One region of the Priestia sp. J2 genome, then DNA from elsewhere that is predicted to be linked to it. Evidence: a T-box and tRNA genes for the amino acid it is inferred to sense, from the RefSeq annotation. Region 1 holds a T-box; the other holds one or more tRNA genes.

Evidence for each region. A T-box is a leader RNA that pairs with one kind of tRNA and senses whether it is charged. The one in region 1 lies ahead of ileS (isoleucine--tRNA ligase), so its partner is inferred to be a tRNA-Ile.
Region 2: it has a tRNA-Ile gene. The T-box ahead of ileS (isoleucine--tRNA ligase) is inferred to sense a tRNA for this amino acid. The anticodon was not compared.

What each region holds. Positions count from the first base shown of each region.
Region 1 covers NZ_CP086208.1:2,696,722-2,705,027, reverse strand. The annotation lists gene LJY09_RS13640 (Sau3AI family type II restriction endonuclease) at 5-1,393, opposite strand; gene dcm (DNA (cytosine-5-)-methyltransferase) at 1,564-2,859, opposite strand; T-box leader at 3,119-3,360, shown strand; gene ileS (isoleucine--tRNA ligase) at 3,413-6,511, shown strand; gene LJY09_RS13625 (immunoglobulin-like domain-containing protein) at 6,554-7,057, opposite strand; gene LJY09_RS13620 (Type 1 glutamine amidotransferase-like domain-containing protein) at 7,166-7,873, shown strand; gene LJY09_RS13615 (hypothetical protein) at 7,958-8,306, shown strand, end outside.
Region 2 covers NZ_CP086208.1:4,313,773-4,322,078, reverse strand. The annotation lists gene ispG (flavodoxin-dependent (E)-4-hydroxy-3-methylbut-2-enyl-diphosphate synthase) at 1-909, opposite strand, end outside; gene LJY09_RS22380 (hypothetical protein) at 1,061-1,393, opposite strand; gene LJY09_RS22375 (MFS transporter) at 1,470-2,681, shown strand; gene LJY09_RS22370 (DUF1189 domain-containing protein) at 2,833-3,609, opposite strand; gene LJY09_RS22365 (Na/Pi cotransporter family protein) at 3,837-5,492, shown strand; gene LJY09_RS22360 (DUF456 domain-containing protein) at 5,579-6,064, shown strand; tRNA gene LJY09_RS22355 (tRNA-Asn) at 6,127-6,201, shown strand; tRNA gene LJY09_RS22350 (tRNA-Met) at 6,203-6,276, shown strand; tRNA gene LJY09_RS22345 (tRNA-Asn) at 6,317-6,391, shown strand; tRNA gene LJY09_RS22340 (tRNA-Ile) at 6,395-6,471, shown strand; tRNA gene LJY09_RS22335 (tRNA-Ser) at 6,483-6,575, shown strand; gene sodA (superoxide dismutase SodA) at 6,773-7,381, shown strand; gene LJY09_RS22325 (MFS transporter) at 7,511-8,306, shown strand, end outside.

The sequences.
Region 1 (8,306 bases):
ACTTTTAATTTAAATCTTTAAGAAGTGAAGCAATATATGTATCGTTTAGCCAATAGCATTGTTTTGTTATTACTTGTCCATTGGGTAACGTCACTTTGTCCTCTCCGTTTTGCCCCTTTGGACGAATATGAGTAACTCCATTAAAATTTTTTTTAGGAAAATTGTTATATTCTCTTAACTTTTTACCATATGGTTTATATTCAATTTGTACACCAGTTGCTATGAGTCTATTAACTTCTTCCCAAAGCTGCTTTATTTCATTCTCTATTGTAGTAACTGGCATATTCCAGAGCTTAATACCTTTAAAGTAAGGTTCTCGATTCGAATTATCTTTCTTCTTTTCTTTAAATTCAAAAATAACAAACAAAAATTTAGTTTCATAAAATGTTTTTCTTATGTAACTGTTTTCCCACTCTTCGTTTGTCCAAAGTTGGAAATCAATATTTTTAAATGACATGCTTTGTTCAGGTTTTCCATTTGGTTCTAACCGAATGGTCTTAAATTGAATGTTTGCTTTTGAAAATTCTTCTATGTTTTCTAATTTTGTTCCTTTGATTCCCAATAGAGAACTGATTAATAGAGGAATAAAACTTTTTCCAGTAGGTTTATACGCTACACCTAAATTCTCTGAAATTTGCTTTGCAGAGAGCCCTTTATAAGGTGAGAATCTAGATATTAAAATATCTTCTAAAGATTTTTTCTTTAATTCACCGGAAGTAGTAAGGCTTACTAAGTTATCTTTTTTGAGGTGTTTTCTAACCAGTGCAGTCATATAAGATTGTTTAAGGGAAAAAGCTCGTTGCATTGCAAGTGTTGTGGAATTCGGTTGAGATCGGAGAGACTGCTTATTTGCACCTTTCGAACAAGCTCCTAAATAATTTGTGTCTCCTTCAGAGAGCTCGTGTGCTTTTCCATCCCGAATTTTTTTGGTTATGATTTCCCAATCATGTTTAATAATCTCTAAGTCGGATTCGGGAAATGTGAACAGTACGCTCTTAAAAACTTTTAAATCTTCTCTGTTTACGTAGGGTAACCATTCATAGAACATTAAAAGCATTTGTTGGTTTTTTTTCCAAAAGCTAGATGTTTCAAATGTATAATTGATTTCTTCCATGTAATTAATTATGTTTAGAACAAGGCGTTCTTTTGCCGCGAGTTTTCCGTTTTTATTCCGTTTAAAAGGAGTAACCTTTAATTCTACATTTAAATATTCAAAATCAGGTTTGGCATTTGAGTTAATCTTGTACCCAAATAAACTTTCTTCTATTACTTGTCCTAATCCACCTTTAGAATTCTTATTAGATAATCGATTTGTTATATCAATTTCTTTAAAGGATTTTCCTTCGGCTTCTTGTGCTTTTTTCATTAGTTGCGTAGTTGTTAAGTATTCCATATTATCACTCCTTTCGTATAATTTATATTGGAAAGTATAAATTATAAGTACTAGGCCTAGTATAATACACTAAGGCAATACATACTAGTTTTATCCATTTAACTAGTAAGGACTTAGTTGATAATAGAAATAAAAAGACTCTCCTTGGGTAAGGAAAGTCTTTTTGTTTTTTAAAGCATACTAGGTTGTTCAAACCCTTGTTTATGGAATTTATCAATATCGAGTTCATACACTTCTTTAATTCTTTGTCCCATCAGTGTAACTAAACCTACAACTAAAGCATTTCCCATACAGAAATATCGAGTGCGTACAGGCATACCAGTATTCGTCCAGTTTATGGGGAAATCATTCAAGCGTTCACACTCTTCTGGAGATAAATAACGCAAACGTTTTGTGTACGGGTCTTCAATTACATGAGAACTACGATTGGAAGTTCCTTCACTTGTCAGCATAGTTCTTCCTGGTGAGGTTACGGGCTCTGGAAAAGCCATACCGCCCTCTGAATAAACGTATTTATGACCTGTTTGTGAAATTCGCTCAATTTTCTTAGGGCCTTTTAAATAACGTAGCTCTTCAATTTCAGTACGACCTTTTTTATTAATTTTAGTCTCATCTAGATAGAATCTCTCATCAACCGGTCCCAATTCATTATAAACTTCTTCTACAATTTCACCTAAAGTTTTTGCTTTCTTTATTATCGGAATAAGTTCAGCGGTGTATACCATTCCATCACGCATAATACCAGCATTTTTATAATTTGCACTAAATTCATCTGAGACATCTATAATGTCTTTCGGTAAAATAAAGGAAGCGTCTTTATGTTTCAAAGAAGGTTTTTTTTCGACTTGAAATGCCGGAGAAAAGAAACCATTATGGTGTAAAATTTGCTTATCTTTGAATTTGAATTGTTGACTAGCAAATTCAGTTTCTACGGCATAAGCAAAAATAAATACTCGCCTTCTGCGCTGTGCAAATCCATAATCCGCTGCGTTAATTACTCGCCACTCAACGCAATATCCAGCATCACGGAAGGCTGCTAACATTATTGAAAAATCTCTACCGCGCTGTTTAGAAGGGGATTTTAATAATCTATCTACATTTTCTAAAAGTACATATTTTGGCTTTTTATATTGAACGATGTTCATGATTTCCCAGAAGAGAACACCTTTTTTTCCTTGTATACCTTTTTCACCCGATAAAGATCGTGCGACTGAGTAATCTTGACAAGGAAACCCACCTACTAGTAAGTCATGATCTGATATATCTTTCCATACTTGTGAAATGTCCTCATTTACATGGGAAGGATTTTCCCCAAAGTTTTCTACGTAGCAATTAAACGCATGTTGACTCTTAGTTGCAGGTTCCCACTGATTAGTCCAATTAACGTCAAACCCACCTGCATTTTCTAGACCTAAACGAAATCCGCCAACGCCTGCGAACAATTCGGCTACCTTAATATCTTTCATTACCAAATAAGAACATCCTTTCGCTTTAGAATAGCTTGTCTTCTATTATAATAAATATTGAAAGAAAGATCAATAGTTTAGCTTATGATTTTATAAAGTTTTTATAAGGTACATACAGTGAGAACGAATAAAGAGTAAATTAAACATCATTAAAGAAATATTCTGTTGAGGAATCTATTCATTGTCTGGAATGTTAAAAAATTCAGTTTGGTTTGACATTCCCTCCCAAACCGCATACAATAGCTACTAATAAAAGCACACAAATTCGTTGAAGAGAATCAGTACGCTGCAAGTTTGTTCCACAGAGAGCTGGTGATAGCTGAAAGCCAGTGTTCAAGCCGCAGGGGAATATCCTCTCTGAGAAGTCAAACTGAACTATAAGTAAGTTTGAACGGTAGTCTACCGTTAAAAAGAACGCGTATGATTGTACGTTGCTGAGTGCTATTGATGAACGGATCAATAGAAGCCAGGGTGGTACCGCGGTTAAAACCCGTCCCTAGTCATAGGGACGGGTTTCTTTGTGTGCTTTTAACTTTAAAAGGAGTGGTATCACATGAAAGAAGTGAATGTAAGGGAGTCTTCGCAAGAGCGCGAACAGCGTATCCTGCAGCAGTGGCAAAAAGGAAATGTGTTTCAGCAGTCGGTTCAAAACCGAGAAGGGCATCCTTCGTTTGTATTTTATGAAGGGCCTCCAACAGCCAACGGTTTGCCTCACGTGGGGCATGCGCTAGGCAGGACCATTAAAGACGTGGTGGCTCGTTATAAAACGATGACGGGGCATCAAGTGATCCGAAAAGCAGGCTGGGATACGCACGGACTACCGGTAGAGCTCGGTGTCGAAAAGCAGCTCGGAATTTCAGGGAAGCATGATATTGAAAAATACGGCGTAGAAGCTTTTATCAACAAGTGTAAGGAAAGTGTGTTTGTGTATGAAAAGCAGTGGCGCACGTTCACGGAGCAGCTTGGCTATTGGGTTGATATGGAAGACCCTTACATCACCTTGGAGAATTCATATATTGAAAGCGTATGGAACGTGCTTGGCACGATTCATGAAAAAGGACTTCTTTATAAAGGCCACCGCGTATCACCTTACTGCCCGAGCTGTCAAACATCATTAAGTTCACATGAAGTGGCCCAAGGGTATAAAGATGTAAAAGATTTAACGGTAACGGTGAAATTTAAAGTGAAAAATCGCGATAACGAGTATTTTTTAGGCTGGACGACAACGCCATGGACGCTTCCGTCAAACGTGGCGCTTGCGGTGCATGAAGAGATGAACTACGTTCGAGCCCAGCAAGGCGACAGCGTGTATATAGTGGCAGAAGCGCTCGCAGACAAAGTGTTAAAAGGAGAATATAGCGTTTTATCTCATCATAAAGGAAATGAGTTAAAAGGGATCTCGTATGAGCCACCGTTTGATTTTGTGAACGTTGAAAAAGGTCATGAAGTCGTAACGGCTGATTATGTAACGGACCAAAGCGGAACGGGTGTTGTTCATTTAGCACCTGCATATGGTGAAGATGATTACAGAGTCGTAAAAGAAAACGGCTTTTCGTTTGTGAACGTAGTGGATGAAAAAGGACAGTACACGTCTGAAGTGCCGCCTTTTCAAGGGCGTTTCGTGAAAGACTGCGACGTTGATATCGTTCGTTATTTAGCAAATGAAGGCGTGCTGTATCATAAAGAAAAGCATGAGCACAGCTATCCGTTTTGCTGGCGATGCGACTCGCCGCTTCTTTATTACGCAAATGAAAGCTGGTTTATCCAAACGACGGCGTTGAAGGAACAGTTTTTGAAAAACAATGAAAGTGTGACGTGGTACCCGGATCATATCAAGCACGGCCGCTTTGGCAACTTTTTAGAAAATATGGTGGACTGGAACATCAGCAGAAAGCGCTACTGGGGAACGCCGCTGAACGTATGGGAATGCGGGGAATGTGCGCATCAAGTAGCTCCGAAAAGTATCAAAGAGCTTCAAAATCATGCGTCTCATTCCGTTGATGACAGTATTGAACTTCATAAGCCTTATGTAGATGACGTGCAGCTGACGTGTCCGGTCTGCAGCGGAGAAATGAAGCGAACGCCGGAAGTGATTGACGTTTGGTTTGACAGCGGCTCGATGCCGTTTGCGCAGTATCACTATCCGTTTGAAAACAGCGAGCTGTTTCAAAAGCAGTTTCCAGCAGACATTATCGCAGAAGGAATTGATCAAACGCGCGGCTGGTTTTACAGCTTGATGGCAGTTTCAACGCTGTTTACTGGAAAAGCGCCTTATAAGCGCGTTTTGTCTCTTGGCCACGTGTTAGATGAAAACGGTCAAAAGATGTCTAAAAGTAAAGGAAATGCGCTAGACCCTGTTGATCTTATTCATACATTTGGTGCGGATGCGCTTAGATGGGCGCTTTTAGCAGACAGTGCGCCTTGGAATCCGAAGAAATTTTCAGAGCGCGTCGTGCAAGAAGCGAAGTCAAAAGTGATTGATACACTCGTGAACGTGTACGGCTTTTACGTGTTGTACGCTAAGCTTGACGGCTATGACCCGAAGCAAACGTATGAATTGAAAAAAACAAAATTGGATAAGTGGATTCTTTCACGTTTGCATAGTACGGTTAAGCGAGCAACAGCACATCTTGAAGATTACGGGTTTACAAGTGCCGCTCGTGAAATCGCAGCATTCATTGAAGAGCTAAGCAACTGGTATGTACGACGTTCTCGCGATCGTTTTTGGTCAGAAGGGATGGACGGCGAAAAAGCAGCGGCTTACGATACGCTTCATAAAGTGTTAGTCACGCTTAGTCAGCTGTTAGCGCCGTTTACTCCTTTCGTTGCGGATGACGTTCATGAAAATCTGACAGGAAAAAGCGTTCATTTGGCAGACTATCCTGTGTGTGATCAAACCAAAGTGAATGAAAAGCTGGAAAAAGAAATGGCAGCGGTGCTTCAAGTGGTGGAACTAGGCCGAAGCATCCGAAATACGCATTCGTTAAAAGTAAAGCAGCCTCTGCAAAGTCTTTCACTTGTGGTAACGGAAGAAGATGTAGAGTGGGAAGCATACCATGATGTCATCAAAGATGAGCTTAATATAAAGAACTTTAACGTGGAGCAAGACGACGACAAACTTGTTTCATACGTATTAAAACTTGATTTTAAACAGGCTGGGCCAAAGTTCGGGAAACAAGTTAATGAGGTCAACCAAGCGCTGAAAAACCTTTCAGAAGAGAAAGGGAAAGAGTTTGTTGAACAAGGCAAGCTGAGTGTTACGCTTGCTTCAGGAGAAAACCTAACGCTTGAAACGGCAGACGTACTCGTTGAAAAAGTGCCAAAAGAAGGTTTTGCAGTTGCATCCAACGGCACGTACACTGCGGTGTTGGATACGGCGTTAACCGAAGAACTCGTGCAGGAAGGAGTCGCTCGTGAAGTAATTCGAGCGGTTCAAGATTATCGCAAAAAGCTGGATTTACCCGTGAACTTACGTATTGATTTGGAACTTAGCGGAGACGAAGAAGTGAAGGAAGCCGTTGCGAAGTTTGAAACGCTGCTTCAAGAAAATCTTCTGCTGCACAGTCTCAGTGTGAAAGAAGCCATCAAAAACGGAGAGACGGTAAAAGTCGGAACAAAGCAAGTTACGCTTCGCGTTTTAAATCAGAGCTGATAAAAAGCACTTACCTCATAGCAGGTAAGTGCTTTTTTACCTTTAATCAAACTGTCCGAGAACATTTTTAAGACTCGGCCAAACGATTTCAAAAGGAGCCGCTAGTACATACTCTTTTCCGTTTTCATCTTTAAAGTGTTGAACAAAACGATATTTTCCTACTTTGTAGTTAGGAGTTGCGATATCTAATTTGAGTGATTTCCCTGGCTTCAGCGTGACAGTTTTATCAGGAAACTCCAATCCGTTTAGCACAACTTCGTACCACTTTCCGTCTTTTAAGTGATCCGCCGTATTTTCATAAGGAATCGTTAAGGTATGCGTCGAATTGTTTTGAATAACAAAAAAGCCAAACTGCGTTTTATCGTATTTTTTACTGATAGCAGATAGCGTAATAGTTCCCCCGTCAGTGTTAATGGAAGAAGGAATGTTTTTTTCTTGTTTGGCTCCAAGTTCCATTTTTTGACCGTTATAATCGATATAGCCAAAGATACAAAACAAGATAATAAAAATGCCTAGTATTAGTAAAAGTGTTCGTACTATTTTCAAGAGCTTTGCACCACCTTTTTATCACTCTTCCATTATACGGAAAACTTCTTGTTTGAAATAGTATGAATTTCCATTTTCTATATCACTTTTTTGAAAGGAAGAATTGAAATGAGACAAATTATAGCCATGGGCGGCGGAGGTTTTTCGATGGAGCCGGATAACTTGCTTCTGGATCAATACATACTTTCACAAGCTCATATAGATGTGCCGAAAATCTGTTTTATCCCTACAGCCAGCGGAGATGCCGATAATTATATAGAAAGGTTTTATGAAGCGTTTGAGAAGTTGGTATGTACACCGTCTCATTTATCGCTGTTTTCACCAAACTTTATAGATTTAAAAGCATATGTGCTGCAGCACGATATTTTGTATGTAGGCGGCGGTAATACAAGGAATATGCTTTCTTTATGGAAAGAATGGGAACTGGATACGATTTTAAAAGAGGCTTATGAAAAAGGAGTGATTTTAGCGGGAATAAGCGCAGGTTCGATTTGCTGGTTTGAAGAAGGCGTCACCGATTCAATGAACAATAAACTGTCTAAAATCGACTGTTTAGGATTTTTAACGGGAAGCAACTGTGCTCACTACGACGGAGAAAGCAATCGAAGACCCTCGTATCATGAGTTAATGGCAAGCGGGGAAATGAAAGAAGGCTACGCTGTAGATGACGGAGTCGCGCTGCATTTTAAAGATGAGAAGCTATCCACGTCAGTTAGCTCAAGGTCTACAGCAAAAGCGTACGCTGTTGATCGAAAAGCGAGCAAAATCATTGAACGTGAACTCCTGGTGACCTATTTGGGTGATCACAAGCAATAAATGGCCGCTTTTCATGTTTCTCTGTATAAAATGGAGCTTATTCGTACATACATAAGCAGAGATTCTATATAGGAGGGTGCTTCAGTGAGTTATAAACAATACTGGGGAAACATACATGAACAAAGCGATAAGCTGCAGGAGTTATTATCGTCGTATTGGCATCAGTACTCAGATTTCGGAAACTGGCAGTTTTGGGTGGTGGTTGCTTCGCTCGTTCTTCCTCTTGTGTTGTTGTATTTTACCGTAGATCGGACGAGGATCTTTGAGGTGTTTTTCTTCGGTTACACAGTGCACATGCTCTGGGCATATATTGATATTGCACTTGGGAGAAGCGGTCATTTAACGCACACGTTTTTTTTAACGCCGCTGCTTCCGAACGCAACGAATATTACCGCTTCTATTTTGCCGGTAGGCTTTCTGCTGCTTTATCAAT
Region 2 (8,306 bases), 1.6 Mb from region 1:
GTTCACAGCGCAGCCAAGTACCGCTACTTTAATCGGTGCTTTTACAGTTGAAATATACTCTTCAACTTCATTAGCAATGCTAATTAAATCAATTTCAATACGTCCGCAAGTTGGGCAAGAAATAAGCGTTGCAGCATTGGAAGCTAAACCGAATGATTTTAGCAACTCGCGTGCAACTTTTACTTCTTCTACAGGATCCGCACTTAAAGAAATACGTAATGTATTTCCGATTCCTTTAGACAAAATAGCGCCAAGACCTGCTGCACTTTTTACAGTTCCCGCAAATAATGTACCCGATTCTGTAATTCCTAAGTGAAGAGGGTAGTCAAAAGCTTGAGCAGCTTTTTCATATGCTTCAATTGCCAAGTTAACATCGGATGCTTTCATTGAAACGATGATGTCATGGAAATCAAGGTCTTCTAAAATTTTAATGTGATGAAGTGCACTTTCTACCATGCCATCTGCTGTCGGATAGCCGTATTTATCTAAAATACGTTTTTCCAGTGAACCGGCGTTAACTCCAATACGAATTGGAATATTTTTAGCTTTTGCAGCATTTACAACAGCTTCCACTTTTTCACGGCGTCCAATATTACCTGGGTTGATACGGATTTTATCCGCTCCGCCTTCAATTGCTTTTAACGCTAAGCGATAGTCAAAATGAATATCTACAACTAATGGAATGTTAATGCGTTTTTTAATTTCAGGGATTGCATCTGCTGCGCGCTCATCTGGACAAGCAACACGAACAACTTGGCATCCTGCTTCTTCTAAACGTTTAATTTCTGCAACCGTTGCTTCAACATCATGTGTTTTAGTGGTTGTCATACTTTGAATAACTAATTCGTTACTGCCCCCAATTGTTAAATCTCCAACTTTAACGGGGCGTGTTTTTGTACGATGTATAATTTCACTCACGTGATAATCTCTCCTTCAAAATGAAATCAAGAATTTGAATTCATTAATAGAATAACTCTTTATGAACAAAATAACTAGTAGAAAGTACTACCTTAGCTATTTTAACAATGACTATCCCATCTTGACAAGAAGAATGCTGTCATTACTTGTAAATAGGGAACTTATACGTTTTTCCAATTTGAATATCTTCAGGCGCTGTACCGTTATTTAACTTCTTAAAGTCTTTAATCATTTGGTTCATAGAAACCGGTATCGATTTTTTTGTAAGCTCTTCAATGACGGACAAAACTGTATCGCCTGGCTTAATTTTTATTTTTGTATAGGTGGAAGAAGAGCTGGCGGCTTTTGTTTCTGCAGGCTGCGCTTTGCTGACTTGAACTGCTTCAGTCGCAGTAGGAATGGTCCCGTATTTAATGTCGTAGTGACAAATATATCCGATAAAAGCGAAAGCGGCTAATGCACATAGCTTTTTCATTATGCTCCTCCTTCATTCTTTTGCTTATGTGTAAAGCCTATGCTTGTCTTACTTAAATATGATTGGAGAACGAAAATTGAAAGAAAAATTAATGATTGTTTCATTAGGCTTATTGCCTTTAATCATGGTGCTGGGAAATTCCATGCTCATTCCTCTGCTGCCAAGCATTCAAAAGTCACTTCACTTAAGTGGAGTCCAAACCAGTTTGATACTGAGTGTATTTTCGATTCCGGCTGCATTGTGTATTCCTGGGGTAGGAATTTTATCAGATCGATATGGACGTAAAAAATTAATTATGTATTCCCTCATCGTGATGATAATCGGTAGCCTTGTCGCTGCTAGTAGCGCTTTGGTCTCTTCTGGAAGCTTTGCTGTGTTGATGGCTGGAAGAGTGATTCAAGGGATTGGCGCTGCTGGTACTACAACGTTGGCAATGGCATTAACTGGAGATGTATTTACAGGGGAAAAAAGAGCAAAAGTCCTTGGGATTTTAGAAGTATATAATGGAGCTGGAAAAGTGGTTGCACCTATAATTGGAGCAACGGCGGCACTCGTTGTATGGTATGCCGCATTTTTTGTGTATCCTTTAGCTGCAGGTGCTGCTTTAGTAGGTATAGCTATGTATGTGAGAGAAGCGAAAACAGGTTCAGATTCAGTATCTGTTGGAGAGTATTTAAAGAGAGCCATTGGGATCGTCTATGATAAAAGAAAATCGCTTTTTCCTTTATTTTTTGTGGGGGGACTGGGGTTGTTTTTATTATTTGGCATTTTATATTACTTATCTTTTTTAATAGAGGAAACGTATCATATAGACGGTTTTTTCAAAGGAACCGCTTTTTTATTTCCTCTTGGCGCGATGACGCTCGTTTCTTATTGGACCGGTCAGCGAATCAAAACAGATGTAGTGCTCATGAAAAAATTGATGATAGTAGGAATGATTCTTTTATTCGTAATGTTTGGAGTATTAACGGTGATTTATACGCTTCCTGTGCTGATGTTTTGTTTGACAGTCGCCTTTGGCGGCTTAGGATTTGTTCTTCCTTGTATTAATATGATGATTACTTCAGCGGCTTCAGACGAAGAAAGAGGATTTATTGTATCCATTTATGGAACGGTGAGATTTTTAGGAGTAGCGTTGGGACCCGTTGTTTTTGAAGTGTGGATGCATACTGAAAGGCTGATGTTTATTTATAGCTTTAGTTTGCTCGCAGCAGGAGGTTTGTGGGTTTTGTATCAGTTGAAAATTTTTTCTTCTGCAATGGGGAGAAGAAAAGTTGTACAGAAATAAAGAGGCTGGGACAAAAGTATGTTAGTTGAAGAAGCTCCCAACAAATTTGATTCTTGATCAAGAATTAAATTCGTTCGGAGCTTTTCATTGGCAGGGTAAACATAGATTTTATGTATGTAGGTGCTTCTAGCGGTTGATTGGATTCATTTCGTTATGTTTCAATCGCTTTATTAGGTTTTACCTTTTTTCTCATAGGAACCCTTGTGACGAGCAATAAGTAAATGAAGAACGTTCCTATCCAGTAAAGAGAGCTATGTGTTGCTAGAGACAAAGAAAAAGCTTCAAAAAGCGTATAAAGCAGCGTGAAGGCTACCGTACTATAAGCGCTCAGTGCCCATAGCTGTTTGAAAGGAAGCTGCTTCTTAGTGATGAGTCCAATCAGTTTTCCAAGATAAGCAAGGCAGGTAATAGAAAGGAAGTTTAGTCCAGATGTTAATACGTACAGTAAAAGCATAGCGATAGGGACAAGTATGTATAAAGAAAATTTTTGTTCGTGCAGCAAGTTTAACAGTTCATTTTTATCTTTATGATGCCAGTTTAGCAACTCATATGAATACGTTTGTGTTTGTGAATTAGTCGTGATGTAAATTCCATCCTTTAAAAAACCAATTGCATGAGCAGGGGAATGAGACCGTTCAATAGACTGTGAGGGGTCTAAGATAAAAGCGGTACCGTTTACTTTTTTTGTGAAAGGTTGGCTTGACGTAAGCTGTGAATTTGAAATAGAAAAAGAAGAAACAGATTTCGGGAGATCTGTAGTCGCGGTATGATAGCCGTTTACAATCGTCAAAGCCATAAAGAAAAATGTAGGCAGCAAAGAAATGAATGTTAAAAACAATATGAAGCCAATGGTTTTGTTTGTATGCTCAAAGCGAAGAGACCTCATTTTTTGAAAAGAAGTAAGACTCCATCCCATCTTTTTTAACATGATTATTGTAAACCCTCCTTTTATTAAAAAATTCTAACTATAATTTATTCTATAGCGGAAATTTAAGGTTTACAATAGATTCTAGAAATCGTTTCCAATTACAATGTAAATATACTGTTAAGTTATTGTAAACATTAGCGTAAAAACGTTTACAGTGCTTTTAAGATTCGTTAATAATAGTGGGGACTTCTCTATGTCGTTAGAAAAAAATCAAGGAGTTGAGGTGTTTGGAACTAGATGTTCAAAAAATGATTTTTGAATTTATCGGTGGACTCGGAATCTTTTTATTCGGGATTAAGTTCATGGGAGATGGGTTGCAAAAATCAGCAGGAGATAGATTGCGCGATATTTTAGACAGATTCACAACTAATCCGTTTATGGGAGTTCTAGCAGGTATTCTGGTTACCGTTCTTATTCAGAGCAGCTCAGGAACCACTGTTATTACGGTAGGCTTAGTAAGTGCCGGTTTTATGACTTTGCGCCAAGCTATAGGGGTTATTATGGGCGCAAATATCGGTACGACAGTTACAGCTTTTATAATCGGAATTGACATTTCGAGCTACGCTCTTCCTATTCTCGCAGTGGGAGCGATTTTACTCTTTTTCTTTAAAAGTAAACCTGTTCAAAATTTTGGTCAAATCGCTTTTGGGTTTGGAATGTTATTCTTTGGTCTAGAGCTTATGGGAAGCGGGATGAAGCCGCTTCGCTCACTTCAACAGTTTCATGATTTAACTGTAAGCATGAGTGATAATCCGATTTTAGGAGTTGTAATTGGCACTTTATTTACGGTGATTGTGCAAAGCTCTAGCGCTACTATCGGAATTCTACAAGAACTTTTTGGACAGGGCGCTATTGATATACATGCCGCGCTGCCTGTATTGTTTGGAGACAACATTGGTACGACTATTACCGCTATTTTAGCTTCAATCGGGGCAAGTGTGGCAGCAAGAAGGGCTGCTTTAACGCACGTAATGTTCAACTTAATTGGTACAACTATCTTTTTAATTATCTTGCCGTTATTTACTCGTCTTGTGGAGTACTTGAGAGAGACGATGGGCTTAAACCCAGAAATGACGATTGCATTTGCTCATGGTCTCTTTAACACAACCAATACAATTATTCAGTTCCCTCTTATCGGTCTGCTTGCGTTAATTGTTACAAAGCTGATTCCTGGTGAAGATGCTGTTATAGACTTTAAACCTAAACATCTTGATCCTATTTTTATTGAACAGTCTTCTTCAATTGCTCTTGGGCAGGCAAAAGCAGAGCTTATTCGTATGGGAGAATTCGCGACGATTGGGTTAGAAGAAGCCAATAGTTATTTGAAGACGCGCCATCCTAAACATTCTGATGCTACTATGCAAATTGAAAATGCCATTAACAATTTAGATAAAAAAATCACGAATTATTTAGTGTTGTTATCCCGCTCTTCCATGTCAGAAGCTGAAAGCGAAGAGCATTCTGTGCTTCTAGATACTGCGCGAGATATTGAGCGTATTGGCGATCATTTTGAAAATATCATTGAACTTGTTGATTATCAAATTACAAATAAGGTGAGAATGACAAAAGAAGCTAATACCGACTTAGCTGATATGTTCGAATTGACTATTGTAACAGTTAAAGAAGCTGTTTTTGCTTTAGAAAAAGTAGATAGAGAAAAAGCAGTCCAGGTCATTCAAAAAGAAGAGCAGATTGATGCAATGGAGCGTCTGCTTCGTAAGAAGCACATTTTACGTCTAAATGAAAATGTATGTACAGGTTCTGCTGCTATTGTTTTTGTCGATATCATTAGCAATTTAGAACGAATTGGAGATCATGCTGTTAATATTGCGGAAGCGGTACTCGGAGATCGCTATCTAAAGACATATTCAAAGGTAAAATAAAGAAAGGCCTTGCTCATGCAAGGCCTTTCTTTATAAGAGTGGTTATTGTATGATAAATAGTAATAATAAAAAGGATAGGTGCGGGCATGGCTATTTTATGTTGGGCATTAGTTATCATTAGCTTTGTTGTATCGTTTGTTGGGTTGGTTTATCCCATCATCCCAAGCGTGCTATTTGTAGCGCTAGGATTTGTTATATACGGTTTATTTTATGATTTTAGCTCCTATAGCTGGTTATTTTGGGTGATACAAGGATTGTTAGTTGTCGCACTTTTTTTAGCAGACTATATCGCTAATATTATTGGTGTGAAAAAATTCGGAGGCACTAAAGCAGGCGTTTGGGGAAGTACAGTTGGATTGCTTGTGGGTCCGTTTGTTATTCCGGGATTTGGAATTATTTTAGGGCCGTTTATCGGAGCGATTGTAGGAGAACTGATTGTTCATCGGACCACAATTAGCAACGCAGTAAAAATTGGAGTAGGTTCGGTTATTGGCTTTTTTAGTGGCGCTATCTCGAAAGGATTTATTCAACTGTTGATGATTGCCTATTTTTTATACGCTGTTTTAAAATAATATATTGACTTTATGCCAGAAACATGTTAAATTTTTAATGTCGCTAGTAAATGTTATATTGTTCCACAGTAGCTCAGTGGTAGAGCTATCGGCTGTTAACCGATCGGTCGTAGGTTCGAGTCCTACCTGTGGAGCCATGGCGGTGTAGCTCAGCTGGCTAGAGCGTACGGTTCATACCCGTGAGGTCGGGGGTTCGATCCCCTCCGCCGCTATTTTCCAATTTACGTTTGTGACATACATAATTCATATTGTTCCACAGTAGCTCAGTGGTAGAGCTATCGGCTGTTAACCGATCGGTCGTAGGTTCGAGTCCTACCTGTGGAGCCACGTGGACCCTTAGCTCAGCTGGTTAGAGCAGACGGCTCATAACCGTCCGGTCGCAGGTTCGAGTCCTGCAGGGTCCACCATTTATAGGGTTGGAGGAATACCCAAGTCCGGCTGAAGGGATCGGTCTTGAAAACCGACAGGGGTGTTAAAGCCCGCGGGGGTTCGAATCCCTCTTCCTCCGCCATACTATTGTCTATTCAAAGCTTCTTTTGAGAAAAAGAAGCTTTTTTTATGTTTAAAAGAATAGCGAATGGGAATTAGGTAAATATAAATCATGGATTAGGTACTTTTTATTTGAAAGAGTAGGGTAAATTTGCTAATCTAAACGTATATGGTGCTTTTGCGCCAAAATGCTTACATATTTTGAAGGAGGAATTATTCATGGCTTACAAATTACCAGAACTACCTTATGCATACGATGCACTGGAACCACATATCGACAAAGAAACAATGAATATTCACCACACAAAACATCACAACACATATGTTACAAACCTAAACGCTGCTGTTGAAGGCAAAGCGGATTTAGAAAGCAAAAGTATTGAAGAGTTAATTTCAAACTTAGATGCTGTTCCTGAAGATATCCGTACAGCAGTACGCAATAACGGTGGCGGTCATGCGAACCACTCATTATTTTGGACAATCCTTTGCCCTAACGGCGGCGGTGCTCCAACTGGTGAATTAGCAGACGCTATCGCTAGCAAATTCGGCAGCTTTGATCAATTCAAAGAAGAATTTGCAAATGCAGCTAAAACTCGCTTCGGTTCTGGCTGGGCTTGGTTAGTTGTAAACAACGGCCAATTAGAAGTAACAAGCACACCAAACCAAGATAGCCCATTAATGGAAGGCAAAACGCCAATTCTTGGTCTAGACGTTTGGGAGCACGCTTACTACTTAAATTATCAAAACCGCCGTCCAGATTACATTTCAGCATTCTTTAATGTTGTAAAATGGGACGAAGTTGCTAAGCGTTACGACGCTGCAAAATAAGCTGAAGGCGTATTTAAGAGCCAGTAAAGTAATTATTACCTTTACTGGCTTTTTTGTTTTCCAATTCTTTTACATATCTCCTTTTCTTTTTCACACACTAGGTGTAGAAGAGAAAAGGAGTTTTTTGATATGCCTTTATTAAAAAAAGTAGTTGGAGATATAGAAGTTAGTAAAGATTTACTTTTGCTTTTAATTATAGGCGGTCTTTATGCCTTGGCTATTTCAATTTCCAATTCGTTTGTTAACATTTATCTGTGGAAACAATCAGGCGAATTTTCGGATCTCGCTATTTATAATTTAGCGGTAGTGGTGCTTCAGCCGCTTACGTTTATTTTAGCAGGTAAATGGGCCAAACGAATTGACCGGGTTGTGGTTTTAAGGTTAGGCGTATCTTTTTTAGCTGTTTTTTATATCGCTGTATTGGTCAGTGGAGCTAACGCAGCCGAGTATTTAGTATTGCTTGGTGGACTGCTGGGTATAGGATATGGCTTTTATTGGCTAGCTTTTAATGTGCTAACTTTTGAAATTACAGAACCTGATACAAGAGACTTTTTTAACGGATTTTTAGGGATCTTAAACTCTTTTGCAGGGATGATTGGTCCTTTAGGAGCGGGCTTTGTTATTTCCGCTTTGTATGAATCACTTGGGTATAAAATTGTGTTTGGTGTATCTCTGCTATTGTTTGTCGGTGCCGTTGTGCTTAGTTTTTTTATTACAAGACGCGCAGCTGAAGGAGTATACAAATTTAAAGAAGTGTGGGCTGAACGAAAAGTCAACAAAGACTGGAATCGAATATTACAGGCTCATTTCTTTCAAGGATTGCGTGAAGGTACGTTCATTTTTGTCGTATCCGTCATGGTATTTATTACGACGGGAAGTGAATTAGCTTTAGGAACTTATGGACTGGTGAATTCAGCGGTGGCGT